DNA from 2 places in the Sulfuriferula plumbiphila genome. Region 1 is predicted to be linked to the other one. Evidence: riboswitches for the same ligand, from Rfam matches in the RefSeq annotation. Region 1 holds a riboswitch; the other holds the start of a gene.

Region 1 (14,575 bases):
CGGCTTTCCCATGCCGACCGGATTGCGGCGTGCAGTGTTCCTGGCATGCCATCCTGCGGAATCTTGGCCATAAAGACCTGACGACACGGCGCATGATGCAGGGTATCCTTGCCCATCGAAGGCAAATGGGTCGACGCGGCAGCGGAGCCGTTTGCATGGCTTCCCGGTGTTTCGATAATCCTGAAAAGAGTCGCAGCCACAGGGAATACACTGGCCATGGAGTGGGCGCGAGTTGTGGGGGGAACTGTTTTTTCTGCTGATGGGCGAGCCTGGAAAAGCCGCCAATACCCTGTTTCCACTCTGTGCTCTCTGTGGCCAGGGCCGTTTTCAGGGTGATAGTGCTGGAGATTATGTAATTCCTTGTATGTACCCAGGCACTGCCCAGGCAGGTTTGGGTTACACCACTTCGGAAAGCCGCCGGTCTTAATGTGCCGCTGATAAGCAGGTAAGCCCATGTCTGAAAAACCACTCGATTCACTCATTCCCAACGGCCAAGCTGCCACGACGGATGGCATCACCGAGCGCCGCCGCCAAGAGGCGCTGCTTAAAACCGGGGCGTTGCAGAACGCGATATTCAACAGCGCCAACTTTTCGAGTATTGCCACCGACGAGAAGGGCGTCATTCAATTGTTCAACGTCGGCGCTGAGCACATGCTGGGCTACGCGGCGGCCGAAGTGGTGAACAGGATCACCCCGGCCGACATTTCCGATCCGCAGGAGCTGATCGCGCGCGCCATCGCGTTGGGGCTGGAGCTCGCCACCCCCATTACCCCGGGCTTCGAGGCGCTGGCCTTCAAGGCCTCGCGCGGGATTGCGGATATCTATGAATTGACCTACATCCGCAAGGACGGCAGCCGTTTTCCGGCGGTGGTGTCGGTCACGGCGCTGCGCAACGATCTGGATGGAATCATCGGCTATCTGTTGATCGGCACCGACAACACCGCGCGCAAACTGGTGGAAGAGAAACTGCGCTGGACCGAGGAGAGCTTCCGCCTGATGGTAGAGAGCGTGACCGACTACGCCATTGTCATGCTTGATCCGGAGGGGCGCGTGGTGAGCTGGAATGCCGGGGCGGAGCGGATCAAGGGCTACCATGAGGAAGATATCGTCGGCCAGCACTTCTCGCGGTTTTATCTTGGGGAAGACGTCAACAACGGCAAGCCCCGGCGTGACCTGGAGGCGGTGATGGCCAACGGCCGCTTCGAGGACGAAGGCTGGCGGGTGCGCAAGGACGGGTCGCGCTTCTGGGCCAACGTGGTGTACACGGCGATTCGGGATCAACTCGGCAATCTGCGCGGTTTCGCCAAATTAACCCGTGACCTGACCGAACGCAGGCAGGTTGAGGCCGCGCTGACCGACGCCAAGTCCGCTGCGGAAAAGGCCAACCTGGCGAAATCGGATTTCCTGTCCAGCATGAGCCATGAGCTGCGCAGCCCGCTCAATGCGATCCTTGGTTTCGCCCAGTTGATGGAGTCCGATTCGCCGCCGCCAACATCCTCGCAGCAGGCGAGCATAGAGCAGATTCTCAAGGGAGGCTGGTATCTGCTGGAGCTGATCAACGAAATCCTCGATCTCGCGGTGATCGAGTCCGGCAGGCTGTCGCTGTCGCTGGAACCGGTGTTGCTGGCCGAAGTCATGCTCGAATGCCAGGCCATGATCGAACCGCAGGGGCAAAAACGGGGCATCCGGATGAGCTTCCCCCGGTTCGACATCCCTTGCTTTGTCAAGGCCGACCGAACCCGGGTCAAGCAGGTTCTCATTAACCTGCTTTCCAATGCGATCAAATACAACCAGGCAGGCGGAACCGTCGTCGTGGCGTGCAGCGCAAGCGCGCCGGAGCGCATTCGTATCAGCGTCGCCGACACCGGCGCGGGCTTGCCTGCGGAAAAGCTGGCGCAACTGTTCCAGCCGTTCAACCGTCTCGGCCAGGAAGCCAGTGCCGAGGAAGGCACCGGCATCGGCCTGGTGGTGACCAAGCGGCTGGTCGAACTGATGGGGGGCGTAATCGGCGTGGAAAGCACCATCGGGATGGGGAGCGTGTTCTGGATCGAACTGATCGCGGCCGCCACACCCCAAATTGTGGCTGGCATCGCCGAATCCACGCCAGTTGCCCAGGCGCAAGTTCACAACGCCGCAGCGTTGCGCACGCTGCTCTATGTAGAGGACAACCAGGCCAACCTGAAGCTGGTCGAGCAACTGATTGCGCGCCGCTCCGATCTGCGCCTGTTGAGTGCAGCGGACGGACATCTCGGCATCGAAATTGCCCGTGCCTTTCAGCCGGAGGTGATCCTGATGGATATCAATCTGCCCGGCATCAACGGTATCGAAGCACTGAAAATACTGCGCGAAGATCCGGCGACGGCGCACATCCCCGTGGTGGCCCTGAGTGCCAACGCTATTCCGCGCGACATCGTAAAGGGCCTGGAGGCGGGATTCTTCCGCTATCTCACCAAACCGATCAAGGTCAATGGGTTCCTGGACACGCTGGACGAAGCGCTGGAGTTTGCAGAAAAAGGGATCAGTCAGTGCAAATAAGGCAGTACAAATAATTATGCTCAGTGCGTCCGACATTTTTAACGCCAGCATCCTGATCATTGACGACAAGGAGGCCAATGTCCTTCTGCTCGAGCGTATGCTGCACGGTGCCGGCTACACTTCCATCACGTCTACGATGGATCCGCATGCGGTGTATGAGCTGCATCGCAAAAATCGTTACGACCTCATCCTGCTTGATCTGCAGATGCCTGTAATGGATGGATTCCAGGTGATGGAAGGCCTGAAGGAAATCGAACTGGGCGGTTACCTTCCGGTACTGGTGATCACCGCCCAACCGGAACACAAGCTGCGCGCACTGCAAGTCGGTGCAAAAGATTTCATCACCAAGCCGTTTGATCGGGTCGAAGTGCTGACGCGCATCCACAACATGCTGGAAGTACGCCTGTTGCACAGGGAATCGAAGCGCAACAGCCTGGTGCTGGAACAGACGGTGCAGGAGCTGCGCGAAGCAGAGTCTGGATTCCGCACCACTGAAGTGGCGTTGTCCAAAGAGAAGGCTGCGCTCGACGATCACGTACTTCAATTGCAGCAGGCGAACGAACGCCTGGTCGTCGCTACGATTGAAGCACACGAACTGGCCGAAGAAATCGACAAGGCTAAAGTCCGGATGGCCCATCTGGCCCAACACGACCCTCTCACCGATTTGCCTAACCGCATTCTGCTGAACGACCGGCTTGCCCAGGCGATTGCACTGGCGCGCCGTCAGGGCAAGCAGCTCGCGGTGATGTTTCTGGATCTGGACCGCTTTAAACACATCAACGACTCGCTCGGGCATGCGGTTGGCGACCAACTGCTGCAATCGGTGGCGAAACGCTTGACGGCGGGTGTGCGCAGTTCGGACACCGTATGCCGCCAGGGTGGGGATGAATTCGTCATACTGCTTGCCGATGTCGAGCACGCAAAAGATACCGCGCTCAGTGCACAAAAAATACTTGCTGTGCTAACTGTTCCATACCGCATCGATCAGCTCGAACTCCACGTCACCGTGAGCATCGGCATCAGTATCTACCCTGAGGATGGCCATGACGCGGATACCCTGATCAAAAGTGCGGATACCGCGATGTACCACGCCAAGGAAAACGGGCGCAATAATTACCAGTTCTTCGAGCAGGACATGAACGTCCTGGCCGTCGAGCGGCACTCCATCGAGGGTGGGCTGCGCCGCGCCCTGGAACGGCAGGAATTCATGCTGCATTACCAGCCGAAGATCAATCTTGAAACCGGAACCATCTCTGGCGTCGAGGCACTGGTACGCTGGCAGCATCCGCAGCGCGGACTGATCCTGCCCGAGCAGTTTGTCTGGATCGCCGAAGACTGCGGCCTCATCGTACCCATGGGCGCGTGGGTGCTGCGCGAAGCCTGCCGGCAAGCCCAGGCCTGGCAGGATGCGGGCTTGCCGCCCATACCGGTGGCGGTCAACATCTCTGCCATGCAGTTCAGGCACAAGGATTTTCTGGAAAGTCTGACGGGTATCCTGAAAGATACCGGTCTGGCGCCGCGCTATCTCGAACTCGAGCTGACCGAAAGCGTGCTCATGCATGATGCAGACTCTACTGCCTGCATACTCAAGGTGCTCAAAGCCATGGGCGTGCGGCTTGCCATTGATGACTTCGGTACCGGTTATTCCAGCTTGAGCTATCTGAAACGTTTTCCGATTGACACCCTGAAGATCGACCAGTCGTTCATGCGTGACATCACACACGCCACGGCCGATTCGGACGATGCCGCGATCGTAGCCGCAGTCGTCAGCATGGGAAAAAGCCTCAATCAGCGCGTCATCGCCGAGGGCGTGGAGACACGCGAACAGCTGGCATTCCTGCAGGCCCAGGGTTGTGGCGAAGGGCAGGGCTTTTATTTCAGCCGGCCGGTGACCGCAGAGGAGTTGGTCACCTTGCTTCGAACGGGCATCGCTGCAAGCATTTTCATTTAATGAGTCGTCGCTCAGGCTTGAGCTGGCAGACAGGGTCTGACCAGCCCGGCGCGCATGCCATCCTGACGGCCTTGGCCACAGAGAGCACAGAAAACAAGGTGCTGGCGGCTTTTCCAGACTCACCCATCAGCAGAAAAACACTTCTCCTCAAAGCCCGCGCCCAGTCCATGGCCTCTGTGTTCCCTGTGGCTTCAACTGTCGTGGTAGCGGTTTGGTTCGGGTTCCCGTGAGGACGTTTACAGCCCTTCTTTCAGTGCCCGCGTAACACAGCGGCATCTCAAATATGCGCAACAGTAACCTGCCTGTGCAGCGCCCTGACAGGCAAATTCGCCATGTGCCAGCACAGCACAGGCACCCAAACGAAAAATTCATGATCTGTGCCCGCCCGCACATACCACGAGAAAGCTTACCTATATCGTTATTGCTGAACCGGCATGAGCATGTCTTGGCGGTCAATGCCGGTAGTCAATTTACAGGAGATGGTCAGGAACAAGGATCAAGTCAGCCGAGTTAAAGAAACCGAAGGCAAGGCCAGGGAAGTTGCTGGCAAGCTTGGCGGCAGCAAAAAACAGGAAGATAAGGGTAAAGCCGAAAAAAACCTGGCAAGGTTCAGACGGGTAAACGATCAACGTGGCCGTAATTGTTAATATCACTTTTTAAGATGAACCCATGCCACAGCGAACATCGTCAAAATCAGCCCCTGTTCCCGAAGGCGGCCAAAAATCATGGCTCGCAAGACTCGGACCAGGTTTAATTACCGGGGCGGCTGATGACGATCCTGGCGGGATTGCGACCTACTCGCAGGCTGGGGCGCAATTCGGTTTTAGCATGTTATGGACAGTTCTGTTTACCTATCCATTAATGGTGGGTATCCAGCTGATCAGTGCCAGAATCGGCAGGGTAAGCGGTCGTGGACTGGCCAGCAATATGCGGCGCCACTATCCACCATGGCTCTTGTATGGCATCGTCGGGCTTTTATTGGTCGCCAATACGATCAATATCGCTACCGATATCTCTGCCATGGGCACAGCATTGAAATTAATTATTGGCGGACGTGCCCAATTGTACGCAGTAGGCTTCGGCATCGTGTCGTTACTGCTGCAGGTTTTCATTCCTTATAGGCGCTATGTACGCATTCTTAAATGGCTCACGCTCGCATTGCTGGCCTACGTTGCTACAGCATTTGTGATTCATGTTCCCTGGTCGGAGGTCTTGGCAAGAACATTAGCACCGCATTTGTCCTGGAAGCCTGAATACGTCACGACAGTTGTAGCGGTGTTCGGCACAACTATCAGCCCTTATTTGTTTTTCTGGCAGGCGTCAGAAGAAGTGGAAGACCTGCGAGCTAATCCGCAGGCCCAGCCCTTGATAAAAAAGCCTGATCAAGCAAAAGCAAGCCTTGGAGATATCAGAATAGATACTTTTATTGGCATGGGATTTTCAAATCTGGTTGCCTTCTTTATTATTTTAATCACGGCGGTGACACTTAACCTGCATGGGATAACTGATATTCAAACTTCCGCCCAGGCGGCAACCGCCCTGCGTCCGATTGCCGGAAATTTTGCTTTTCTGCTATTTGGCGCCGGCATCATCGGTACCGGTTTGCTGGCGATTCCTGTGTTGGCAGGTGCTTCTGCCTACGCCATGTCCGGCGCTTTTAAATGGAAAAACAGCCTTGAATATACGCCGCTGAGGGCGAAAGGATTCTATGGGATCATTGTTCTTTCTACTGTGATTGGCGTTTCACTGGGTTTTACATCGATAAACCCGATCAAGGCGCTGTATTGGAGCGCTGTCATCAATGGTGTTGTCTCTGTACCCATCATGGTCGTGATGATGTTAATGGCAGTTCGGCCGGAAATCATGGGGCGCTTTGTCCTTACCCGCAGGCTCAAGGTATTAGGCTGGTTAGCTACGCTGATGATGGCACTTGCAGTGGGCGCGATGTTCTGGACCATGCATAACAAATAGGATACGTGGCATTATGGTTTCTTTATTCGATTCACTACCACCTGGCAGGGACCATGCGCGCGTTAGCGACGTGGTGAGTACATGATCATTCCCAGTATCGAACCGACGCAAGATTCTGCGCTATCGGCAGCCCTGGATGCGGCCATTAATAACAAAACCAAACCGCCAGGCAGTCTGGGCATTCTGGAAGATGTCGCCAAACAGGTTGGCCTGATCCAGAAAACGACGCAACCGCGAGTGACTCAGCCTTCGATCCTTGTATTCGCAGGAGATCATGGCATCGTCGCGGAAAATATTTCCGCTTATCCGCAGAGTGTTACTTGGCAGATGGTAGAGAATTTTCTGGCGCAAGGTGCGGCGATCAACGTGTTCGCGCGCCAGCATAAATGTGCATTGCATGTCATTGATGCCGGTGTGAATCATGACTTCGGAACGCGTCCCGGTTTGATTGACAGAAAAGTGGGCTCCGGCACGCGCAATTTTGCGCAAAAGCCGGCAATGACAGCCGGAGAATGTGCCGCAGCCATGCAGCATGGCATGGCGCTGGTGGCTTCGCTCGACGGCAATGTGATCGGTTTCGGCGAAATGGGTATTGGTAACACGACCGCCGCTGCGGCGATCATGCATAAGGCGACAGGGATACCTGTCGCCGATTGTGTCGGTGCCGGAACAGGACTGTCTGTCGACGGTATCCGGCGCAAGCAAGGCGTGATCGAACAGGCTGTCGCGCATCACGCCACCGTGATTGCCCCGCTGGATATTCTGTCCACGTTCGGGGGATTTGAAATCGCCATGATGGCCGGTGCAATGCTGAAAGCGGCCGAGCAACGCATGGTGCTGTTAATCGACGGTTTTATCGTGACCAGTGCGCTATTGCTGGCGTCGCGGCTGCAACCCGCTATTCTCGATTACTGTGTTTTTTCCCATTGCTCGGATGAGAACGGACACAGGCAAATGCTGAACTTCCTTGACGCGCGCCCATTGCTGCAGCTCGGCTTGCGGTTAGGGGAGGGAACCGGCTGCGCATTGGCGCTGCCGCTGTTGCAGGCCGCCGTGAATTTTCTGTGTGAGATGGCGACATTTGAGTCCGCCCAGGTCAGTGAGAAAGCCGGATAGCTGAGTCCTCGATATGTCGTCAACCGCTCATCCGTCTGCCCGCTTGATCAATCGATGTGTGCATCAGCTACGCCTCTTTTTCATCGCACTTCAATTCTTTACGCGCCTGCCTGTCCCGCGCTGGGTTGGGTTTGAGCCGGACTGGCTGCGCCACGCAGCGCGTTATTTTCCGGCAGTCGGGATGGTCGTTGGCACTGTCACGGCGGGCGTCTATGTGCTGTCAATCCGGATTTGGCCGCAGCCGGTTGCGGTGCTGCTCTCGACGATTGCCGGGATTTACCTGACCGGCGCTTTTCATGAAGATGGGTTCGCGGATACCTGCGACGGATTGGGCGGGGGCAACACGCCGCAACGGGTACTGGAGATCATGAAAGATTCGCGCATGGGCGCCTACGGCGCCATCGGCATCGGCCTGATGCTGGCGTTGAAATTCGTCGTGCTCTCCAGCTTGCCGATATACGCGGCAGCAATGGCGTTGCTGGCGGCACATCCGTTGTCGCGCCTGGCTTCGACCGCGCTGATCTGGCGTCTGTCTTACGCAAAGGCGGACGGCAAAGCCAAGCCGCTGGCGCAACCCATGTCGACGCTGGAATTCTGCATTGCTACGGTCACGGCGTCATTGCCTGTCGTTGCGATATGCGTCGCCGATCGGCTTTCCTGGCAAGCCATCGTCACCGGCAGCATCGCGATGGTGGTGGCCACGCTGTGGTTGGCCGGCATTTTCTTGCGGCGCATCGGCGGCTACACCGGCGATTGTCTGGGCGCGCTGCAGCAGGTCGCGGAAGTGGTGTTCTATCTGGGTCTGCTGGCGGTTATCAGACACTGAGCACAGCATCGTGCGTCTTTATCTAGTCCGCCATCCGCAGCCGCTCGTTGCGGCAGATACTTGTTACGGCTACACCGACCTGGCGGTATCGGCAGAAGAGCACGCGCGAGTGCTGTCCTCACTGCGCGCTACTTTGCCTGGACGGGAGCCGGTATTTTGCAGCCCGCTGCAGCGTTGTGCAGCGCTGGCGGATAGTCTTGCCGGCGCACTCCATAGCGAACCGGCTATCCATGATGCGCGCCTGGCGGAAATGAATTTCGGCAGCTGGGAAATGCGTGTCTGGAACGATATCCCGCGCGCTGAAATCGATGCCTGGAGCGACGACCTGGTGCACTACAGGCCAGGCGGCGGCGAAAATGTCCTGCAGGCAGCACAACGGGTACGCGCATTTCATGACGACTTGACGTATTCACGGCGGGAATGCGCCATCGTGATTTGCCATGCAGGGACGATACGCTTGCTGCTGGCCTGTCAACGCGGTTTGCCGCCCGCTGAAATGGCACTGCATGCCGCCCGCCTGCCGCACACCATAGGCTATGGCGAATGGATTGTACTGGATTGCTGACCGAGATAGCGGACTGCTGCGGCGCTTGTTTGCCCGGCTTGCAAGTTTTTTCGTCGGCGCATATAGTGTTCGGGTAGCATTGCTTCAGGTATTCCCCAAACAGTCGTTTGGGGAATGAAATGGGAAGTCGGTGAGTTGTCTGAATGGGCGAACTAACCCGACGCTGCCCCCGCAACGGTAATCGAGTAAAAAGGTTGGCAGTATGCCACTGTGCATTGCATGGGAAGGCGCTGACCTAGGGAAACCCGCAAGGGAATCCCGGCTCGTGAGCCCGGAGACCAGCCTGAAGTTATTATAGAGTTTGTATCGCGGAGGGCGATTCAGATGGATTGCCCTGCTGCGCACCCGTCTTTCACTTCCTTCTTCAGGTACAGGCTTTGTCACGCGTTTTGCGCGATGCCCGGCAATGGGGATGTCATCTCAGTGCCTGTTGTCATCATGTCTTGAGTGCTCTCTTTAAGAAGGAACATCACATGTCGTCAATACCTGGTTTACTTGACAGCATCGATTCGCCGCCCCATTCGGCTACATGGAAAGAAAAAATACTGCCGGTAATGCTTGCCGCAGGTCTTGGGGTGGTGCTGCTTTATGGCGCGGCTTTCGCCGGGACGGCAGCATTGCATAATGCTGCGCATGATGGCCGCCATTCCGCCGGTTTTCCCTGCCACTGACTGGCATGGCAGGGATGTTTAACCTGGCGGCGTTCAGGCGGATCGTTTCCGCAGCGGCCTTGGCGGGTATGCTGGCGGGCCTGCTGTTGACTGTGGTTCAGCAAATCCAGGTGAGCCGGATCATACTCAAGGCTGAAGTGTATGAGAACGCGGCGGTTTCGCAACCTGCCCATGCATATTCTTCTGTCGGGCATGGGCATCGCGAGGATGCAGCCTGGCAACCTGCGAACGGTATAGAGCGGACTTTGTTCACGGCCCTGGCGAATATCAGTCTGGCCGTTGGCTTCGGGCTGTTGCTGGGAGCCGCCATCTGTCTCCATGATGAAGTCAGCGGTTGGCGTGCCGGGCTGTTGTGGGGTTTGGCGGGGTACGTGGTTTTTTTCGTGGCCCCTTCCCTGGGCTTGCCCCCGGAAGTTCCCGGCACCGCAGCGGCTCCGCTGGATGATCGGCAGCTATGGTGGCTCATCACGGTGATCATGACTGCAAGCGGACTATCGCTGCTGGTTTTTGCTCGAACCTGGCAGGTCAAAATACTGGGCGCAGTCCTGCTCGGCGTTCCACACCTGGCCGGTGCGCCGCAGCCGCAAGTTCACACTAGCGCAGCACCTATCGAATTGGCGCACGCTTTCATATACGCCACGGCTGTTGCCAATGCCGTATTCTGGCTCGCACTTGGCAGTTTGACGGGATGCTTTTACAGGAAGTTCGCCTAACCATCGTACCTGGCAGGGTGTGCCGGGTTGGTGGGGGGGCGCGGGCAGTTTGCGGGCAGCCCCATGTGCTTAAGTTGAGCGCTCCGGCGTGAAGAAAAGGTTATGAGAACTCACACCCGACATGTATTCATGTGCGTCGGCCCGCGTTGCACCGAAGATGGCATACAGGCGCAGGCGATGTTCGAATTGATGGGAGAGAAGATTGATGCCCGTCCGGACCTGCGGATCAAGCGCACCAGAACGCACTGCATGGTCGCGTGCCGGAATCAGGGGCCGATCCTCGTGGTGTATCCCGAAGGCGTATGGTATCGCTGCGTTGACGAGGCGGCACTGGAACGGATTGTCGTCGAACATCTGGTCGGCGGGCGTGAAGTGGACGAATTGATCTTCCATCGCCTGGGTGAAGGCGACACCTGCCCACTGGAAAACGAAGATGCATGAAATGAACGCGGCGGGTGCGCACATCGCGCTGTTGACGCACGCACCGAACGACCTGACGGTGCTGCACAGCGCGCTGGCCCAGATGCCGCAGGAATTCCCGCCGGTTACAGGTGTCAACCTGCAGGCACTTGAAAGTGAAGCGCAGATGGCGGCGCTGCTGGCGCGCGAACTCGGCGCGGCACGGATCATTGTCTTGCGCGTGCTGGGCCGCCCCGGCAGCGTACCGGGCTTTGCCGAACTGGTGAGCCGGGCCCGGAGTCAGGGGCGGCATTTGATCGCGATCAGCGGTACCGGCGAACCCGACCCGGAACTGGCCGCGGTATCCACCGTTTCGCCCGGCGTGTTGCAGCAGGCGCTGGCGTATTTCCAGGCAGGCGGCAGCGTCAATCTGGCGCAACTGCTGCGCTACTTGTCCGACCATTTTTTGTTGACCGGCTTCGGCTTCGAGCCGGCGCTGGCCTTGCCCGAGCATGGGCTGTATCACCCCGACCTGCCCCAGGGCGCCGGCATCGATGACTGGCTGGCCCAGCGCATGCCGCAGCGGCCCAGCGTTGGTCTCGTTTTCTACCGCGCCCACTGGATGAGCGGCAATACGCGCTTCGTCGATGCGCTGGTCGACGCGCTGGAAAAACGCGGCATGAATGTGCTGCCGGTATTCACCTCGTCACTCCGTGCCGGAGGCGATGGCGGCGCGCAGCTGCCGACTGCGCTGCGCTATTTCAGCGGCGCGCAGGGCGTGCATATCGACGTGCTGATCAACACCACCTCGTTCGCCATGGGTGAAATCACGCCCGGCGGGCCGACTCCGGCCGGCTGGTCGGTCGGGGTGCTGGAACGGCTCAATGTGCCGGTGCTGCAAGCCATGACCAGCGGCATGATGCTGGGGCAGTGGCAGCAATCGGCGCGCGGCATGAACCCGCTCGATGCGGCGATGAATGTGGTGCTGCCGGAGTTCGACGGGCGTATCATCAGCGTCCCTGTGTCGTTCAAGACGCGCGCCGCCGGCATGTCCGGCGAGACGGTCGAATACGAACCGCTGCCCGATCGCGTGGCGCGCGTGGCCGGGATTGCGGCGCGCTTCGCGCGGCTGAAACGGATGCGCAATGCGGACAAGCGCGTGGCCTTTATCTTTACCAATGCCAACAGCAAGGCATCGCAAATCGGCAATGCGGTCGGCCTCGACGCGCCGGCATCCCTGATGCATATCCTGCGCGCCATGCGCGACGCCGGTTATCAGATAGCCCAGTTGCCCGAGGACGGCACCGCGCTGATCCATGCGCTGATCGACCGCTGCGCTTACGACAATACCTGGCTCAGCGCCGAGCAGTTGACGCATGCGGCCGGACGCGTGGCGGCGGCGCAATACGCGGCGTGGTTTGGCGATTTGCCGCCCGATATGCAGGAGAAGATGGCGGCGCAATGGGGAGCGCCGCCGGGCGCGGCCTATGTGCATGACGATCATCTGGCGCTGGCGGGCATCGAGCTGGGCAATGCTTTCGTGGCGCTGCAACCGCCGCGCGGCTACGGTATGGATCCGGATGCGATCTATCACCAGCCCGATCTGCCGCCGACCCACCATTACTACGCGCTGTATCGCTGGTTGCGCGACGAGTGGCGCGCCGACGCCATCGTCCACGTCGGCAAGCACGGCACGCTCGAATGGCTGCCGGGCAAGGGCGTGGGCCTGTCCGAAAATTGTTTTCCGGATGCGCTGCTGGCGGATATCCCCCTGTTTTATCCTTTCATCATCAACGACCCCGGTGAGGGGGCGCAGGCCAAGCGCCGCGCCCATGCGGTCGTGGTCGATCACCTGACGCCGCCAATGACCAGCGCCGACACCTATGGCGCGCTGGCCCAGCTGACGCAACTGGTGGACGAGTATTATCAGGTGGAGATTCTCGATCCGGCCAAGCTGCCGCTGTTGCAGCAGCAGATATGGGAGCTGGTGAAAGAGACCAATCTGGATGCGGATCTGCAGGCCAGGCTGCTGCACCATGACCATGACCACGACCACGACCACGACCACGACCATGACCATGACCATGACCATGACCACGATGACCATGACCACGATGACCATGACCATCTTCATGGACACAATCACGACGACCACGACGAAGCGCTTCCCGCAGCGCTGGCAAACATGGGCGGGGTCGATGTCGCCCATCTGATCGAGGACCTCGACGGCTATTTGTGCGAGTTAGGGGCGGCGCAGATCCGCGACGGCTTGCACATTCTCGGGCAGCCGCCGCAAAACGAACAACTGGTGGACATGCTGGTGTCCCTCACCCGCCTGCCGAATCAGGATATTCCTGGTTTGCCGGCGGAAGTGGCACGCCTGTTTGGCTTGAAAATCGAGATGCTGCTGGAGCACAAGGGGCGCCGCTTGAATGTGGCCACCGCTCTGGGGCGCCTGGCCGAGCGGCCGGTCGTTACACGCGCCGATGCGCTCGAAGCGATTGATGTGCTGTGTCGCAGGCTGTTCGTCGAACTGCAGGCGCGCGGCTATCCTGCCTGGTGTATAGACGAAGTGCTGGAGCTGACTTTTCGTGGTCTTGACGCCGATGGCCGCTACGACGGGTTGCGCCGGGTGCTGGGTTTCGCCTGTCGCGAGCTGGTGCCGAACCTGGCGCGCGCTTCCGACGAGATCGACAACCTGCTGAGCGGGCTGGCCGGCGGTTACGTACCGGCGGGACCGAGCGGCTCGCCGACCCGTGGCATGGCGCACATCCTGCCGACCGGGCGCAATTTCTACTCGGTGGATCCGCGCAGCGTACCTTCGCAGTCGGCCTGGCGCGTCGGCCAGCAGCTCGCGCACCAGGTGCTGGCGCGCCATGTGCGCGAAACCGGCGACTACCCGGAAAGCGTCGCCATCAGCATCTGGGGCACCAGCGCGATGCGCACCCACGGCGACGACGTGGCGCAGATTCTGGCGCTGCTCGGTGTGCGTCCGCTGTGGCGGCCGGAGAACCGCCAGCTGAGCGGGGTCGAAGTGATTCCGCCGGCGGAACTGAAACGCCCGCGCATCGATGTGACGGTCCGCATCAGCGGCTTCTTCCGCGATGCGTTCCCGCAATTGATCGACCTGATCGATGACGCGGTCAATGCCGTCATCAGGCTGGACGAGCCGCTGTCGCAGAACTTCGTGCGCAAGCATTATCTCGCCGAATTGGGCGAATGGATCGGCAAGGGGCTGCCGCAAGACGAGGCGTCGCGCCGCGCCGGGTATCGCATTTTCGGCGCCAGGCCCGGCAGTTACGGCGCCGGCATTCTGGCGCTGATCCAGGAAAAGAACTGGCAGGCCGATGCCGACTTCGCCGAGGCCTATGTCAACTGGGGCGGCTATGCGTATGCGCGCAATACGCAGGGAGTGGACGAACGCGATGCGTTCCGGGTCCGCCTGTCGGGGGTGCAGGTGGCGCTGCACAACCAGGACAATCGCGAGCACGACATTTTCGACAGCGACGATTACCTGCAGTTTCACGGCGGCATGATCGCCACCATCCGTGCCCTGACCGGGCAGCAGCCGCGACACTATTTCGGCGACAGCCATGATCCGGCGCGGGCCCAGGTGCGCGATCTCAAGGAAGAGACGTTGCGGGTATTCCGCTCGCGCGTCGTCAATCCCAAGTGGCTGGCGAGCATTCAGCGTCATGGTTACAAGGGCGGGCTGGAACTGACGGCGACGGTCGATTACCTGTTCGGTTACGACGCCACTGCCCAGGTGATGGACGACTGGATGTACGAGCAAGTGGCAAGCGCCTATGCCTTCGATCCCGGGATGCA
Region 2 (14,575 bases), 660 kb from region 1:
TCATCCGGCTCGCGCGTGAATTCGACCAGAAAGCGGAACAGGCCATAGCCAGTCAGAAACAGCCCCGACACCGCGCCCATCGGACGCGGCCGGGCGGAATATAGCCACACGATGGCAAACAGCACGATGCCCTCCAGACCGAATTCGTACAGTTCCGAGGGGTGGCGTGGCACATTGTCCACGGCGGGAAAGATCATTGCCCACGGTAGGTCGGTAGGCCGTCCCCACAATTCGCCATTGATAAAATTGCCGATGCGCCCTGCGCCCAGCCCGAGCGGCACCAGCGGTGCAATAAAGTCGGTGATGGCGAGCCAGGGCTTGCCTGTGCGCCGCGAGAATAACCACATGGCAAAGATCACGCCGAGAAAGCCGCCATGAAATGACATGCCGCCTTCCCATACATAAAAAATTTCGATCGGATGCGCAAGGTAATAGCTGAACTTGTAAAACAGCACGTACCCGAGCCGGCCGCCGAGGACGGTACCGAGTACGCCATAAAACAATACGTCATCCAGATTCCTGGTGGTCCAGCCAGAGTCCGGATGTTGCCTGATGCGCCAGCGCCCGAGCACCAGTACCAGCATGAATGCGGTCAGATACATCAAGCCGTACCAGCGAATGGCGAGCGGCCCGATGGAGAGGGCGACGGGGTCGAACTGGGGATGGATCAGCATAGTGCGCGGTAATGGGATAAAATTGGCAATTCCGTATTATCGCACTAATCAGAGGTTAACCATGCCCGTCTACCGCTCCCATACCACCACCCACGGACGCAACATGGCCGGTGCCCGCGCCCTGTGGCGCGCCACCGGCATGCAGGATGGCGATTTCGACAAGCCCATCATCGCCATCGCCAACTCGTTTACCCAGTTTGTACCCGGCCACGTGCACCTGAAAGACATGGGGCAGCTGGTGGCGCGCGAGGTCGAAGCCGCCGGCGGTGTGGCCAAGGAATTCAACACCATCGCCGTGGACGACGGTATCGCCATGGGGCACGGGGGCATGCTGTATTCATTGCCGTCGCGCGAATTGATTGCCGATTCGGTGGAGTACATGGTCAACGCGCACTGTGCCGACGCGCTGGTGTGCATTTCCAATTGCGACAAGATTACTCCCGGCATGCTGATGGCGGCAATGCGGCTTAATATCCCGGTGGTGTTCGTGTCCGGCGGGCCGATGGAGTCCGGCAAGGTTACCATCCGCGGCAAGGTCGTCAAGCTCGACCTGGTGGATGCGATGGTATCCGCTGCCGATGCGCGCGCCTCGGATGAGGACGTGATGATCATGGAGCGTTCCGCCTGCCCCACCTGCGGCTCGTGTTCCGGCATGTTCACCGCCAACTCGATGAACTGCCTGACCGAGGCACTGGGACTGTCGCTGCCTGGCAACGGCTCCACTCTGGCGACGCATGCAGACCGCAAACAATTGTTTTTGCAGGCCGGGCGCCTCATTGTCGATCTGGCAAAACGTCATTATGAGCAGGACGACTATACGGTGCTGCCGCGTTCCATCGCCACGTTTGAGGCATTCGAAAACGCCATTGCGCTCGACATCGCCATGGGCGGTTCCACCAATACAGTGCTGCACCTGCTGGCGTCCGCCTTTGAGGGCGGCGTGCCGTTTACCATGAAGGATATCGACCGCATGTCGCGCAAGGTGCCCAATCTGTGCAAGGTGGCGCCTGCCTCGCAGCAATACCATATGGAAGACGTGCACCGCGCCGGCGGTGTGATGGCTATTCTGGGTCAGCTTGACCGCGCCGGACTGTTGCATCGTGACCTGCCCACGGTGCACAGCAAAACCATGGCTGAGGCGCTGGAAAAATACGACGTGTCACGGACTGCGGATGAAACCGTGCATCAGTTTTATCGTGCCGGGCCGGGCGGCGTACCGACGCAGGTGGCATTCAGCCAGGACAGGCGCTGGCCTGATCTCGACCTGGACCGCGCCAACGGCTGTATCCGCGACAAGGCGCATGCTTATTCCCAGGACGGTGGCCTGGCAGTTTTACACGGCAATCTGGCGCTGGATGGTTGCATCGTCAAAACGGCTGGTGTGGATGAAAGCATTTTTAAATTTTCCGGGCCGGCGCGGATTTTTGAATCCCAGGATGCTGCCGTGGAAGCGATTCTTGCTGACCGGGTTCAGGCAGGTGATGTGGTCCTGATCCGTTATGAAGGCCCCAAGGGCGGCCCTGGTATGCAGGAAATGCTGTATCCGACTTCCTACATTAAATCCAAAGGGCTCGGCAAGGTCTGCGCGTTGATTACCGATGGACGGTTTTCGGGGGGGACCTCGGGTTTGAGCATCGGCCACGTGTCGCCAGAAGCGGCCGAGGGTGGCGCTATCGGTCTGGTGGAGGAAGGCGACAGCATAGAAATCGACATTCCCAATCGCAGCATCCACCTGGCCGTGAGCGATGCTGAACTGGCGCGCCGCCGAACGGCGATGCACGCCAGGGGTGACAGGGCATGGCAGCCGCTAAAGCGTGACCGGGTCGTGTCAGTGGCGCTGCGCGCTTATGCGGCGATGACCACGAGTGCTGCCACTGGCGCTGTGCGCGATGTCAGCCAGGTGGAACGGCACAGTCGCATCGATGTGCAATGACCCTCAATGAAAACCATCCTGATCGCCAATCCCAAGGGTGGCAGCGGTAAAACGACGCTGGCGACCAACATTGCCGGCTATCTGGCTGCAACCGGTCAGCCAGTGCGCCTGCTGGATATGGATCGCCAACAATCGGCCAGCGGCTGGCTGTCGTTACGACCCGAAGCGCTGCCGCCTATCAAGCTGTTTTCAGATAAGGCTGACAACCATGTAACGCACGAAGGCTGGCTGGTGATTGATTCACCCGCTGGCCTGCATGGCAAAAATCTTGAACGTGCGCTGAAACTGGTGAATCGGGTGGTCGTGCCTATTGCGCCTTCACTGTTCGACTTGAATGCCAGCCAGGAATTTCTGGATGTGCTGCAAACCGAAAAAGCGGTGCGCAAAGGCAAGATTTCTGTCGGTGTGGTAGGCATGCGCATGGCGCCGCGCACTCGCGCTGCCGCGGCACTCGAGCAGTTCATGATACAGCTGGATATGCCGATACTGGCGTACCTGCGCGAAGCTCAGCTATACGTCAACGCTGCCTTCGAGGGAAAATCCCTGTTTGACCTGCCGCCGTACCTGGCCGAGCGCGAACTGGAGCAATGGCAGTATCTCCTGTCCTGGCTGGATGCCTGAGCTTGATGACAGGCTTTTCCTGGTAGATTTTACTGGACGTTGTGCAGCAAATTGTACGGCTTGTGGGCTGGCACAATTCGGGTAGTATTGCATCACAGACAGTAGATTCCTGATGTATTTTTTTACCCAGTTAAGTTCCAATGAGGAGAGCACAATGAAAGCATGGATGGGGATCGCTACCGCTGCGATAATCGCGCTGGGCGCGGGTCCGGCAGTTGCGGCAGATTCGGGTTTGTCACTGGCGCAGAAAAACGCCTGTATGAGCTGCCACGGCGTGGACAAAAAAATTGTCGGTCCGGCATACAAGGACGTCGCTGCCAAATACAAAGGTGACAAGGGCGCTGAGGCCAGGCTGATCGAGAAGGTCAAACGCGGCGGTGCAGGCGTGTGGGGTCAAGTGCCGATGCCGCCCAACCCGCAAGTCAAGGACGCTGATCTGAAGACTATTGTGAGCTGGATACTCAGTCTCTGATCCGGTATTGCATGTTGTTCCCCGAGCCGGCTCCTGTGGCCGGCTTTTTTTCGCCTGCAGACCGCTCTGCCAGTCGTGTGCCTGTCTTATTGCATTCACGGTTTTTGGCGTTTGTGGTATAAGTTACCGATATTTGTGTGACGGAGAACGCGTTGAAACCCACCGTATTGAACGCATTGCTGGTTGCGGCAATGGCTGCGCTGGTGCTTGGCGGCTGCGGCAAACACGACGGCGCTGCCTCGGCGGATAACCTCATCAAGATTGGTTCGGTGGCGCCCCTCACCGGGCCGCAGGCGCATCTGGGCAAGGACAACGAAAACGGCGCACGCCTGGCCGTGGATGAAATCAACGCCGCGGGCCTCACCCTGGGCGGCAGGAAAATGCATATTGACCTGTTGAGCGAAGACGACCAGGCCGATCCCAAGACGGCCACTACCGTCGCGCAAAAACTGGTGGATAGCGGCGTTGCCGGCGTCATTGGCCATCTCAATTCAGGTTCCACTATCCCGGCGTCTACCATCTACCACGACGCAGGCATCCCGCAGATATCGCCTTCCGCCACAGCCATCGCGTATACCGCACAGGGTTACAACACCGCGTTTCGCGTGATGACCAATGACGAACAGCAGGGACATGTGCTGGGCCAGTATGCCGTCAACAAACTCGGCGCCAAAAAAATCGCCATCATCGATGACCGCACTGCGTACGGTCAGGGGCTGGCCGATGAATTCGCCAAGGCCGCCGAGGCGGCCGGCGCGGAAATTGTCGGGCGTGAATACACCACCGACAAATCCACTGATTTCATGGCAATCCTTACCTCGATCAAGTCCAAAGCCCCCGACCTGGTGTTCTTCGGCGGTATGGATCCGCAGGCCGGCCCAATGGCGAAGCAAATGAAGCAGCTTGGATTAAAGGCACAGCTGCTGGGTGGTGACGGCATGCAAACGCCCGAGTTCATCAAGCTGGCAGGTGCCGACGCCGAAGGCGCGATTGCCTCCAACCCGGGTCTGACACTCGACGCCATGCCCGGCGGCAAGGCTTTCAGGGAAAAATTCACTGCGCGCTTCGGCCCGATCCAGAACTACGCCCCCTATGCCTACGATGCGGTGTATGTCATGGTGGAAGCCATGAAACGCGCCGGTTCGTCCGATCCGGCCAAATACCTGCCCGAACTTGCCAGAACCGATTACCAGGGCGTGACCGGGAAAATCCGTTTTGACAGCAAGGGCGATGTGAGCGGAGGGGCGGTGACGCTATACCAGGTCAAGAATGGGACCTGGCATCCGCTGGAAACCGTATACAGCGGCAAATAGACGATTTTTCTCAGCGCGCAGCATGGATATTTTTGTTCAGCAGTTAATCAACGGTCTGGTGCTGGGCAGCGTGTACGCGCTGGTGGCGCTGGGCTACACCATGGTGTACGGCATTCTTGAGTTGATCAACTTTGCCCACGGCGAAGTGACCATGATTGGTGCCATGGTTGCATTATCGGTAATCTCGGCGCTGGTTGGCAACGGGGTGGCCTTGCCCGGGGTGGTCATCGCGCTGCTGGGCTTGCTGGCAGCGATTCCGGCATGCATGGCGCTGGGTTTTACCATCGAGCGGCTGGCTTACCGGCCGCTGCGCAATGCCCCGCGTCTGGCACCGCTGATTACTGCAATCGGGGTATCCATCGTGTTGCAGAATCTCGCCATGCTGATCTGGGGGCGGCAATATATTTCCTTCCCACCCATTCTGCCGCAAGGCCGGCATCAATTACTGGGTGCCAGTATCACCGATGTCCAAATCGTCATTCTGGTTACTTCCGTCATGCTGATGCTGGTGCTCACCCTGCTGGTAAAAAGAACCCGCCTGGGGCGGGCCATGCGTGCCACTGCACAATCGCCACAGATTGCCGGTTTGATGGGGGTGAATGCCAATACCGTGATCTCGCTCACCTTTGTGATGGGCTCGGCACTGGCTGCGGTAGCGGGCGTGATGGTGAGTGCCTATTATGGCCTGGCGCACTATTACATGGGATTTCTGTTGGGGCTCAAGGCGTTCTCGGCAGCGGTGCTGGGCGGTATCGGCAACCTTGCCGGCGCCATGTTCGGTGGCTTGTTGCTGGGGGTGATCGAGAGCCTGGGCGCGGGTTATATCGGCGACTTCACCGGTGGCTTCCTCGGCAGCAATTATCAGGATGTATTCGCCTTCTTCGTGCTGATCCTGGTGCTGGTGTTCAGACCCTCCGGCCTGCTGGGTGAGCGGGTTGGTGAGCGCGCCTGACTTATGCCACGCAGCAAGCGTCAAGTCTGGTTAACGTTTATCGCGCTGGGTGTGATGCTGGCCTTGCTGCCGTTTGTGGTGGATTTTGGACTGGGGCGCTCGTGGCTACGCATCATGGATCTGGCATTGCTGTATGTGATGCTGGCACTCGGACTGAATATTGTGGTGGGCTATGCCGGGCTGCTGGATCTTGGCTATGTTGCTTTCTACGCAGTGGGTGCGTATTGCTACGCCCTGCTGGCCTCGCCGCAATTTGGTCTGCACTTGCCGTTCTGGGCGGTGCTGCCCATCGGCGCAGCAGTCGCGGGCCTATTCGGCGTGCTGCTGGGCACCCCCACGCTGCGCCTGCGTGGCGATTATCTGGCTATTGTGACGCTCGGCTTTGGCGAGATCATTCGCATTTTTCTCAACAATCTCAATGCCCCGGTGAATATCACCAATGGCCCGCAGGGCATCAACCAGATTGATCCGGTGAGCCTGTTGGGCATGTCGTTGGGTAAAACCCATCAGCTGTTCGGAATCAGCCTGTCTGCGCCGCACCAGTATTACTATCTGTTTTTGCTGCTCACCCTGCTGGTGGTATTCATTTCCATGCGCCTGCAGGATTCACGTATTGGCCGTGCCTGGGCGGCGATCCGCGAAGACGAAGTGGCTGCCGAAGCGATGGGTATCAATGTGCGCAATATCAAGCTGCTGGCGTTTGCCATGGGCGCCACTTTCGGCGGTCTGGCGGGCGGGCTGTTTGCCGGGTTCCAGGGCTTCATCAGCCCGGAGAGCTTCAACCTGATGGAATCGGTGATGATCCTGTGCATGATTGTGTTGGGCGGCATGGGCAATATTCCCGGCGTGATCCTGGGTGCGCTGCTGCTCACCGTGCTGCCCGAAGCGCTGCGCTATACCGGTGACCTGCAGCGCGCGTGGCTGGGACATGTGGTGGTGGACCCATCCGATTTGCGCATGCTGCTGTTCGGCATGGCCCTGATTCTGGTCATGCTGTTTCGCCCTGCCGGGCTGCTGCCGTCGCGCCAGCGCAAGCGCGAACTGGTTGCCGAGGGTGACGTCGCGGTGCAGGAGCAGGCCAGTGTTTATGATGCAAGGCGATGAAGGCGATGACCGAACTCATCAGGCTGGAGCAAATCAGCAAGCACTTTGGCGGGATTCACGCGCTCAAAAATGTTTCGCTGCAAGTGCACGGTGGTGAAATACTCGGGCTGATTGGCCCCAACGGCGCGGGTAAAACCACGCTGTTCAATATCCTCACCGGGCTGTATACCCCCAGCAGCGGTAATATCGAATTCAAACGCTGCTCCATGCTGGGCATGAAACCACACCAGGTGCTCAAGCTGGGGATTGCGCGCACTTTCCAGAATATCCGTCTGTTCGCCAACATGACTGCGCTGGAGAATGTCATGGTAGGGCGCCATGCGCGTACCCGTGCGGGCGTGATCGGTGCAGTGCTGCGCAACGCCGCCACACGGGCGGAGGAGGCAGCCATTGGAGCGCGCGCGCATCAGTTGCTGGAATGGGTGGGCATTGCCAGCCATGGCCACCTGCTGGCCAAGCATTTGTCATACGGTGATCAGCGCCGCCTGGAAATCGCCCGTGCGCTGGCCACCGATCCCCAGGTGCTGGCGCTGGATGAGCCTGCGGCAGGCATGAATCCGGTAGAACGTGACACGCTCAGGCAGCTGATCTGCCGCCTGCGCGACCAGCTCGGTTTGACGGTACTGGTGATTGAGCACGATGTGAAACTGATGATGAGCCTGTGCGAGCGTATCGCCGTGCTCGATTTTGGCGAGCTCATCGCGCAAGGCACGCCCGACGAGGTGCGCCGAGATAGGCGCGTTATCGCCGCCTATCTCGGCGGGGGGGCGGGGTGAGCTTGTTGTCAGTCGAAAATCTCGCGGTTGCCTACGGCAACATCCAGGCCGTGCGTAGCGTCAGCCTGAGTGTGGGCGAGGGTGAGCGGGTATGCCTGATCGGTGCCAACGGCGCGGGCAAAACCACCTTGCTCAAAGCGATTGTGGGGATGCTGCCGCCGGCAAAGGGTGCCGTGCACTTTGCCGGGCAGGCCATCACGCGCAAACCCGCGTATCAGATCGTACGCTTGGGACTGGCCATGGTGCCGGAAGGACGCGGCATTTTTTCGCGGCTCACGGTGGCGGAAAACCTGGCCATGGGGGCCTATGCCAGACGCGATGACGCCGCCGTGCGCCAGGAAACAGATGCCTTGTACCAGCGTTTTGAACGCCTGGGAGAGCGCCGTAACCAGCCTGCCGGGCAACTCTCCGGCGGCGAACAGCAAATGCTGGCGATAGGCCGCGCGCTGTTGTCGCGTCCGCGCCTGCTGCTTCTCGACGAGCCCAGCATGGGTCTGGCGCCGATGATGGTGGAAAAGATATTCGGCACCTTGCGCGATATTGCCGCACGCGGCGTCAGCATTTTCCTGGTCGAGCAAAATGCCCGCCTGGCGCTGGCAAGCTGTGATCGCGGCTATATCATGGCCAGCGGAAGCATCACCGGTGCGGGTGCAGCGGCTACGCTGATGGGGGATGCAGCGGTGCAGGAGGCGTATTTCGGCGCTTGAAACGGTGTAGGCCACGTTCAGTAAGCACGGCGTCGAGCGGTGCATCCCACGGGTCGTGCGGCAGTTCGCCGTTGATGCGCTGGCACTCGAACGCCACGCCCACCAGATAAGGTTTGCGCCACGCCAGCCGGCGCCGCAGATAGGCCAAGGTCGTATCGTAGAAGCCGCCGCCCATGCCGATGCGGTTGCCGCAGTCGTCGAATCCGACCAGTGGCACAAACAGCAAATCCAGCTGGCGTGCATGCAGCTGCTGGGTGGTGGTGTTTTCCGGAATGCCATAGCGGTTGGCTACCCATGATTGCCCCGCTTGCAGGCGGTTGAACCGCAGCGTCTTGCCGCGTCCGAATGGCAGCATCGGCAAATAACACGCGCGGTGCAGCGCGAGGGCGCGGTTGATCAGCGGCACGGTGCTGATTTCGGCGCCGTGTGCGAGATAAATGCCGATGCGTTGGTAGCGCGTCAACAAGCCGTGGCGCAGGGCATTGCGCGTCAAATTGGCGGCAGCGCGGCGACGCTCAGTCCGGCTGATAGCGGCGCGGCGCTGGCGCAGGGATTTACGCAGTTCGGATTTGTTCATGAGGGTGGGGTGCTCCCCGCGATGCAGTCTGGTCGCTATCTTGAACCTGCGGTTCAAGGGGTCGCAGCGCAAGTACTTTAGGCGCATTAGCTTGTAACGCGCACACCGGTACCAGATATAGCCGCAACCAGGTCAAATTTATTGGTTCAAAGAATTCGCGGCCAGGGCAACATCGCAGGGAGCATTAACTGGGTTCGGAAGAAGAGAACAGCTCGTTTTGTTCGGCCATCGCTTCGTCCAGTAACGCTTCCATGGAACTCATTCTACGCTTGATGGCGGTGATGTCAAAACCCGTGTCCTCCCTTGCGGACAATAGCTCGTAGGCAATATTCAGCGCCGCCATCACGGCAATCCGCTCAACCCCGATAACCTTGCCCTGTTCGCGTATTTCGCGCATTTTCTTGTCCAGATAAGCCGCTGCGGAGAGCAAAGCATCTTGCTCGTGTGCCGGGCAGGCGACGCGGAATTCGCGTCCCAGAATGTTGATATCCATGCCTTTGCTGTCGCGACTCATGCTTCATCCTCGGGAATTTTTTCCAGCAGGGCTTCGATACGGACGCGTGCCTGCGTCATGCGCTCGGCAAGCAGCTTTTGTTCGCCGGTTGCCGCAGCAATCTGCTGGCGCAGCTTCTGGTTCTCCGTGCGCAGATTCTGGCACAATTGCACCATCTGCTGAATTTTAGACTCAAGGGCGTTAAGTTCACTTTCCATGCAGACACTATAATTTGGAAAATTCAGTCGAGTCAACAGCTAATCGGATTAACTAAAAGTAATGTTTAAGCAGTCATGAGCGATATAAACCAGTTTGTTGATCCCAATGCGGACTTTGACGAAAATAACCCGTTGCGTGAAGATGCCGTGCATTATCCCGGCACGACCAGGCGGGGTAAAGCCTGCGAGCTGGTAGACAATACCGGCCAACAGCTTGACGCGACGGAATGTCAGGATATCCTCAATGGGCTGGTCGAGAATGAGGTGTTCGGGTTCCGTACCCTCTCAGCCAGCGGCGGCGAAACCATCAGCCTGGAGCGGCGCGAGTCCACCCACGTTCAGGTGGGCGATGACTTGTACCGTCTGATCGTGTTCCGTTATCAGGCACGCATCGAGAATTTCTGATGGCTTATCTGCTCGATTACATCAAGTCACGCTGGGTGCCGAAAGGCCGCGTGGTGACGGCTGGTGTCCCCCCGGAGGCGCGAGTGGAGCAGGTGCCGGTGACGCGCGCCCTGGTCGCGCGTCACCTTGCGGCGTCCTCCCGGCTCCCCCAGGACGCGGCAACGGAAAACGCGATTTTCATGGCGCTGTCCGACCCCCTGTTCCTGCAGACTGGCCCGCGGCCACTGGCGCAGCAGCTTATTGCGGCGGGACTCGGCGCCGAGCTGGAAGCACTGGTGAAACTGCTTACCGTACTGACGCAGGAGGTTACCCGGCGCATGTATATTGATGCGGCCAGCCGGCGTCCGGAAGCCATCGGCATTCGCCTGTTTCCGCTTCACGCCACTGCGGATGCGACCATACAGGCGCTGTGCGCGACAGATGCCCATGGACTGGGCACGGGCGTCTATCCTTTTGACGCCGTGCCCGACAACCCCACGCCCGGCCAGCCGTGCCCTTTCTACATCCGTGTCGTCACGCAGAATTAGCCGTTTAAACGGGAAACTGATGCAATACCAGTGCTGCCCCCGCAACGCTAAGCGAGTGTGGGCGTGTCATCTGAGTGCGGCGCTGGGGCTGGGCAGCTATGACACGGTGAATGGCCGCGTGGGCTGTGCAGGTCAGGCAGGTGCAACGCGCTTTAGTCTGGGTGCGGGCTATGACAAAACCAATGGCGGTTTCTCCGCGGCACGTCCGGGCACATTTGGCCTTGTGGCGGATGACGACGGCGCCAGGAGGCGTAATGCCAGCTTGAGTCTGGAGCATGCGCTGAATGCCGGGAACAGCATTGGCCTGAGCGGCTTTTATAATCATGACCGGGTCGAGTACGACGCCGGTACTGCGAATGATTACGCGCAAAACCAGGTCAGCAGCTGGCCGGCATAAAATCAAAGCCAGCGTTGACTGGCAAAATCCGCAAGACCGCACCACCGGCAATGTGCTTGCGTATCGCGCCAGCCGTCACGGCACACTGGATTTGTCCAAAATCCCTGGCGACCTGGAATTGGGCACACAAGTAATCGCCTCGGACAAGGATTATCAACTGGTGAATGGCTACAATACGCCGGGTCTGAATGCTTTTTGCCGGCGTGGAGTACAATCCACCCTGATTCGTATCAGGGAGATCGCCGTATCGTTGCCGCTTAAGCACCGTTTGTGGATACTCGCTGTCCTGGCTGCGGTCATGGCGGCTACGCGCATGAGTGACTTCGGCACCTCCGCGCTGCTGCCCGACGCCGGCGTATTTCGGCCTGATTCCCACCTGCGCGTTGTTGTGGGGTGCGGGGCGCTGGCTGACGCGTCGTGGGTGTGGTGGCGTACACGCTGGCCGTTGTCAAATATTTTCCGCCGTATCTGGGCAGCGCTGCGCTGTATCTGGTGCCTGCCTGGCTGGTTTTCCGCCTCATGCATAACCGCCGCGCCACTGCAAACTGACCGGGAATCCGTGCGCTCTTAAGGTGTGAGCAGGCAAGCCCTGCCCTGCCGCAGAGCAGTCTTCGCATAAACCTGGAAAAGCAGTTAGCTACGGAGTTCACGGAGTAAAAATAACGGATTGCAGGTCGTCTGGCATTCACCCGTTGGGTGGGGCCATAAAAAACCCCAGGATTGCTTTCCTCCGTGAACTCCGTGGCGGGGCTGGTGCTGCTTGAAGTCATGGCGCTGGGCGTGCCGGTGGTGTCCACTGCGGTAATGGGCACGCGCGATATTCTGGCCGCCGGGCGCGGCTGTCGCGTGGCCGGGGATGACCCCAGAGCTTTTGCTGCCACGCTGCGCGAAGTGCTCACCGATACCGTACTGCGTGCGCGCTTGAGCAGCGAAGCAAGGCAGCATGCGCAGGACTGGAGCGCCCCGCAGATGGTGCGGCAGATGCTGGGGTTCTACCGCGCAGTGCTGGCCCGCCGTTCAAATAGATAGCCATGTGCGCGATAATGGCGCGCATGGTACACACGGATTCACCTTACATCGGCCGCTTCGCCCCTTCGCCCACTGGGCCGCTGCATTTGGGTTCGCTGGTGGCCGCCCTCGGCAGCTACTTGCAAGCGCGAGTGAATGATGGGCAATGGCACCTGCGCATGGAAGACCTCGACACCCAGCGCTGTATGCCCGCTGCGGCGGACGATATTCTGCATGCGCTGGAGCGATTTGGTTTCAAATGGGATGGCGCGGTGGTGTATCAGTCGCAGCGGCTGCCTGCCTACCGTGCCGCCCTGGATCATCTGCAGGCCACAGGTCAGGTATACGGTTGCGCCTGTACCCGGCGCGAGATCGCCGATTCCAGCCTGCACGGTATCGAAGGCGCGGTCTATCCCGGCACCTGCCGCCACGGCGTGCCGTCAGGCCGGGCGGTGCGCGCGCAGCGGGTGCATACCGACAATACCCTGATCTGTTTCGATGATGTGCTGCAAGGCCGCGTATGCCAGCAGCTGCAAGCCGATTTGGGCGACTTTGTCGTGCTGCGCGCCGATGGCATCTTTGCCTATCAACTCGCCGTCGTGGTGGATGATGCCCAGCTGGGTGTGACCGAAGTGGTACGTGGCGCCGACCTTCTGGCTTCCACCCCGCGCCAGATATACCTGCAAAATTTACTGCGCTTGCCCCACCCCACCTATCTGCACCTGCCCGTCGCACTCAACGCAACGGGGCAAAAGCTTTCCAAACAGAGCAACGCCCCTACACTGAATCCGCACAATCCGCTTGCGGATCTGTGCCGGGCGATGGCCTTTCTTAGCCACCCGGTGCCGGATGATGTGGACACCCTGGACGGGTTCTGGAGATGGGCACGGTCTGCCTGGCGCCCGCAACAGCTACTGCGTATGGGCAACATGGCAAGATTGTAGGCCGGTAGTGGCGTGCTATGCTTTGCACCCGAGAGGAACCCGACATGGCTTTACCCGAACGTACCCAGCAGGTGATCCAGACTTATGCGCAGTTTATTCACGCCATTGCCACAGCCTGCCTCAAACCCGAGTTGATGACGCAAACCCAGAAGATGCTCGCGCAGGCCGAGCAGCAAGGCTGGGGCGCGATGGTGATGGCGGTGCGCCAGGTGCTTGCCGGCAAGCGCGACAGCAGTGTGTACGCCGGGCTGGATGACGATGACCGCATTATTGTGGAGGCGATCCTGCGCGGGATTCAGGATCCCGCCACCTTACCCGATCCCAATCAGCAGCCTGACCCCAGCGCCGCTGCGCCGGGGCTGGCGGGAATGATACATGCAGCGGCGACGGGCGATGTGTCAGCCCTCTCCGCGCTGGCAGACATGGCCGAGCAGATGGTCAAGGTGGGCGGCGACATGGGGCGCTTGGGTGGCAGCCTGCGACGCCTGGTCAACGGCGAACGCGATGTGGATCTGCTCACCCGCGGCATGAGCGCGAACGGTCGCGATCTGGTAGCCAAACTGGTGGATGAACTGGCTCGCTTCAACGTGCATTGAGCCGGCGATTCCGCTATCATCGGGTCACGTTTTTCGTAAGGAGTCATGGCAATGGCAAGAACCGTAAACTGTATCAAGCTGGGGCGCGAGGCCGACGGGCTGGATTTTCCGCCGATGCCGGGCGCGCTCGGCCAGCGTATTTATGAGAATGTATCGAAGGAAGCCTGGGCCGGCTGGATCCGCCAGCAAACCATGCTGGTGAACGAGAACCGCCTTAACCTGGCCGACGCCAAGGCGCGCAAATACCTGCTGGAGCAGGTGGAGAAATATTTCTTTGGTGAAGGTGCGGATGTGGCTGCCGGTTACGTGCCGCCAGCCAAGTAATTTCTCTGCGCAGCCAATAAAAAAGCCGGATTGATTCCGGCTTTTTTATTGGCTGAAAAACGTGATTAACGTTGTGCGACGCGTTCGATTTCTTCCACGGTGGTGTGGCGCACGTCTTTGCCCTTGACCATGTATACCACGTATTCGGACATGTTTTTGGCGTGATCGCCCATGCGCTCGATGGCCTTGGCGACGAACATGATGTCGATGAAAACCGAGATGGTGCGCGGATCTTCCATCATGAAAGTGATGAGGTGGCGCAGTACCAGGCGGAATTCCTCGTCCACCTGCATGTCCTGGCGCACGATGTCGGCGGCGCTGGATACATCCAGACGCGCAAAGCCGTCCAGGGCGCGGCGCAGCATTTCCAGCACCACGTTGGCCATGTATTTGATCTCGTTGAAGCGCGGCTGGGTGAGGCGGTCGGACTCATGAATGCGCCGGGCCATGCGCGCGATCTTGGCGGCTTCGTCGCCGATACGCTCGAGGTCGGTGATGGTTTTGACCACCGTCATCACCATGCGCAGGTCGGAT

Evidence for each region. A riboswitch is a leader RNA that binds a small molecule or an ion and turns the genes downstream of it on or off. The one in region 1 is predicted to bind cobalamin.
Region 2: it holds a riboswitch for cobalamin, as region 1 does, so the genes downstream of both, GZH91_RS16615 (hypothetical protein) here and GZH91_RS13430 (CbtB domain-containing protein) in region 1, are expected to answer to the same signal.

The regions. Positions count from the first base shown of each region.
Region 1 covers NZ_AP021884.1:2,590,135-2,604,709, reverse strand. Annotated here, with positions in the region: gene GZH91_RS13465 (PAS domain-containing hybrid sensor histidine kinase/response regulator) at 454-2,535, shown strand; gene GZH91_RS13460 (GGDEF/EAL domain-containing response regulator) at 2,552-4,486, shown strand; gene GZH91_RS13455 (CsbD family protein) at 4,921-5,133, shown strand; gene GZH91_RS13450 (NRAMP family divalent metal transporter) at 5,156-6,457, shown strand; gene cobT (nicotinate-nucleotide--dimethylbenzimidazole phosphoribosyltransferase) at 6,539-7,573, shown strand; gene GZH91_RS13440 (adenosylcobinamide-GDP ribazoletransferase) at 7,632-8,399, shown strand; gene GZH91_RS13435 (histidine phosphatase family protein) at 8,410-8,964, shown strand; cobalamin riboswitch at 9,034-9,265, shown strand; gene GZH91_RS13430 (CbtB domain-containing protein) at 9,342-9,635, shown strand; gene GZH91_RS13425 (CbtA family protein) at 9,641-10,348, shown strand; gene GZH91_RS13420 ((2Fe-2S) ferredoxin domain-containing protein) at 10,451-10,789, shown strand; gene GZH91_RS13415 (cobaltochelatase subunit CobN) at 10,782-14,575, shown strand, end outside.
Region 2 covers NZ_AP021884.1:3,245,608-3,260,182, reverse strand. Annotated here, with positions in the region: gene lgt (prolipoprotein diacylglyceryl transferase) at 1-674, opposite strand, end outside; gene ilvD (dihydroxy-acid dehydratase) at 736-2,607, shown strand; gene GZH91_RS16680 (ParA family protein) at 2,614-3,228, shown strand; gene GZH91_RS16675 (c-type cytochrome) at 3,383-3,700, shown strand; gene GZH91_RS16670 (branched-chain amino acid ABC transporter substrate-binding protein) at 3,892-5,013, shown strand; gene GZH91_RS16665 (branched-chain amino acid ABC transporter permease) at 5,036-5,965, shown strand; gene GZH91_RS16660 (ABC transporter permease subunit) at 5,969-7,069, shown strand; gene GZH91_RS16655 (ABC transporter ATP-binding protein) at 7,075-7,845, shown strand; gene GZH91_RS16650 (ABC transporter ATP-binding protein) at 7,848-8,552, shown strand; gene GZH91_RS16645 (5-formyltetrahydrofolate cyclo-ligase) at 8,503-9,129, opposite strand; RNA gene ssrS (6S RNA) at 9,139-9,313, opposite strand; gene GZH91_RS16635 (cell division protein ZapA) at 9,314-9,643, opposite strand; gene GZH91_RS16630 (hypothetical protein) at 9,640-9,840, opposite strand; gene GZH91_RS16625 (hypothetical protein) at 9,916-10,245, shown strand; gene GZH91_RS16620 (hypothetical protein) at 10,245-10,772, shown strand; cobalamin riboswitch at 10,743-10,901, shown strand; gene GZH91_RS16615 (hypothetical protein) at 10,891-11,169, shown strand; gene GZH91_RS16610 (hypothetical protein) at 11,129-11,740, shown strand; gene GZH91_RS16605 (glycosyltransferase) at 11,902-12,198, shown strand; gene gluQRS (tRNA glutamyl-Q(34) synthetase GluQRS) at 12,213-13,121, shown strand; gene GZH91_RS16595 (hypothetical protein) at 13,166-13,717, shown strand; gene GZH91_RS16590 (oxidative damage protection protein) at 13,769-14,041, shown strand; gene phoU (phosphate signaling complex protein PhoU) at 14,107-14,575, opposite strand, start outside.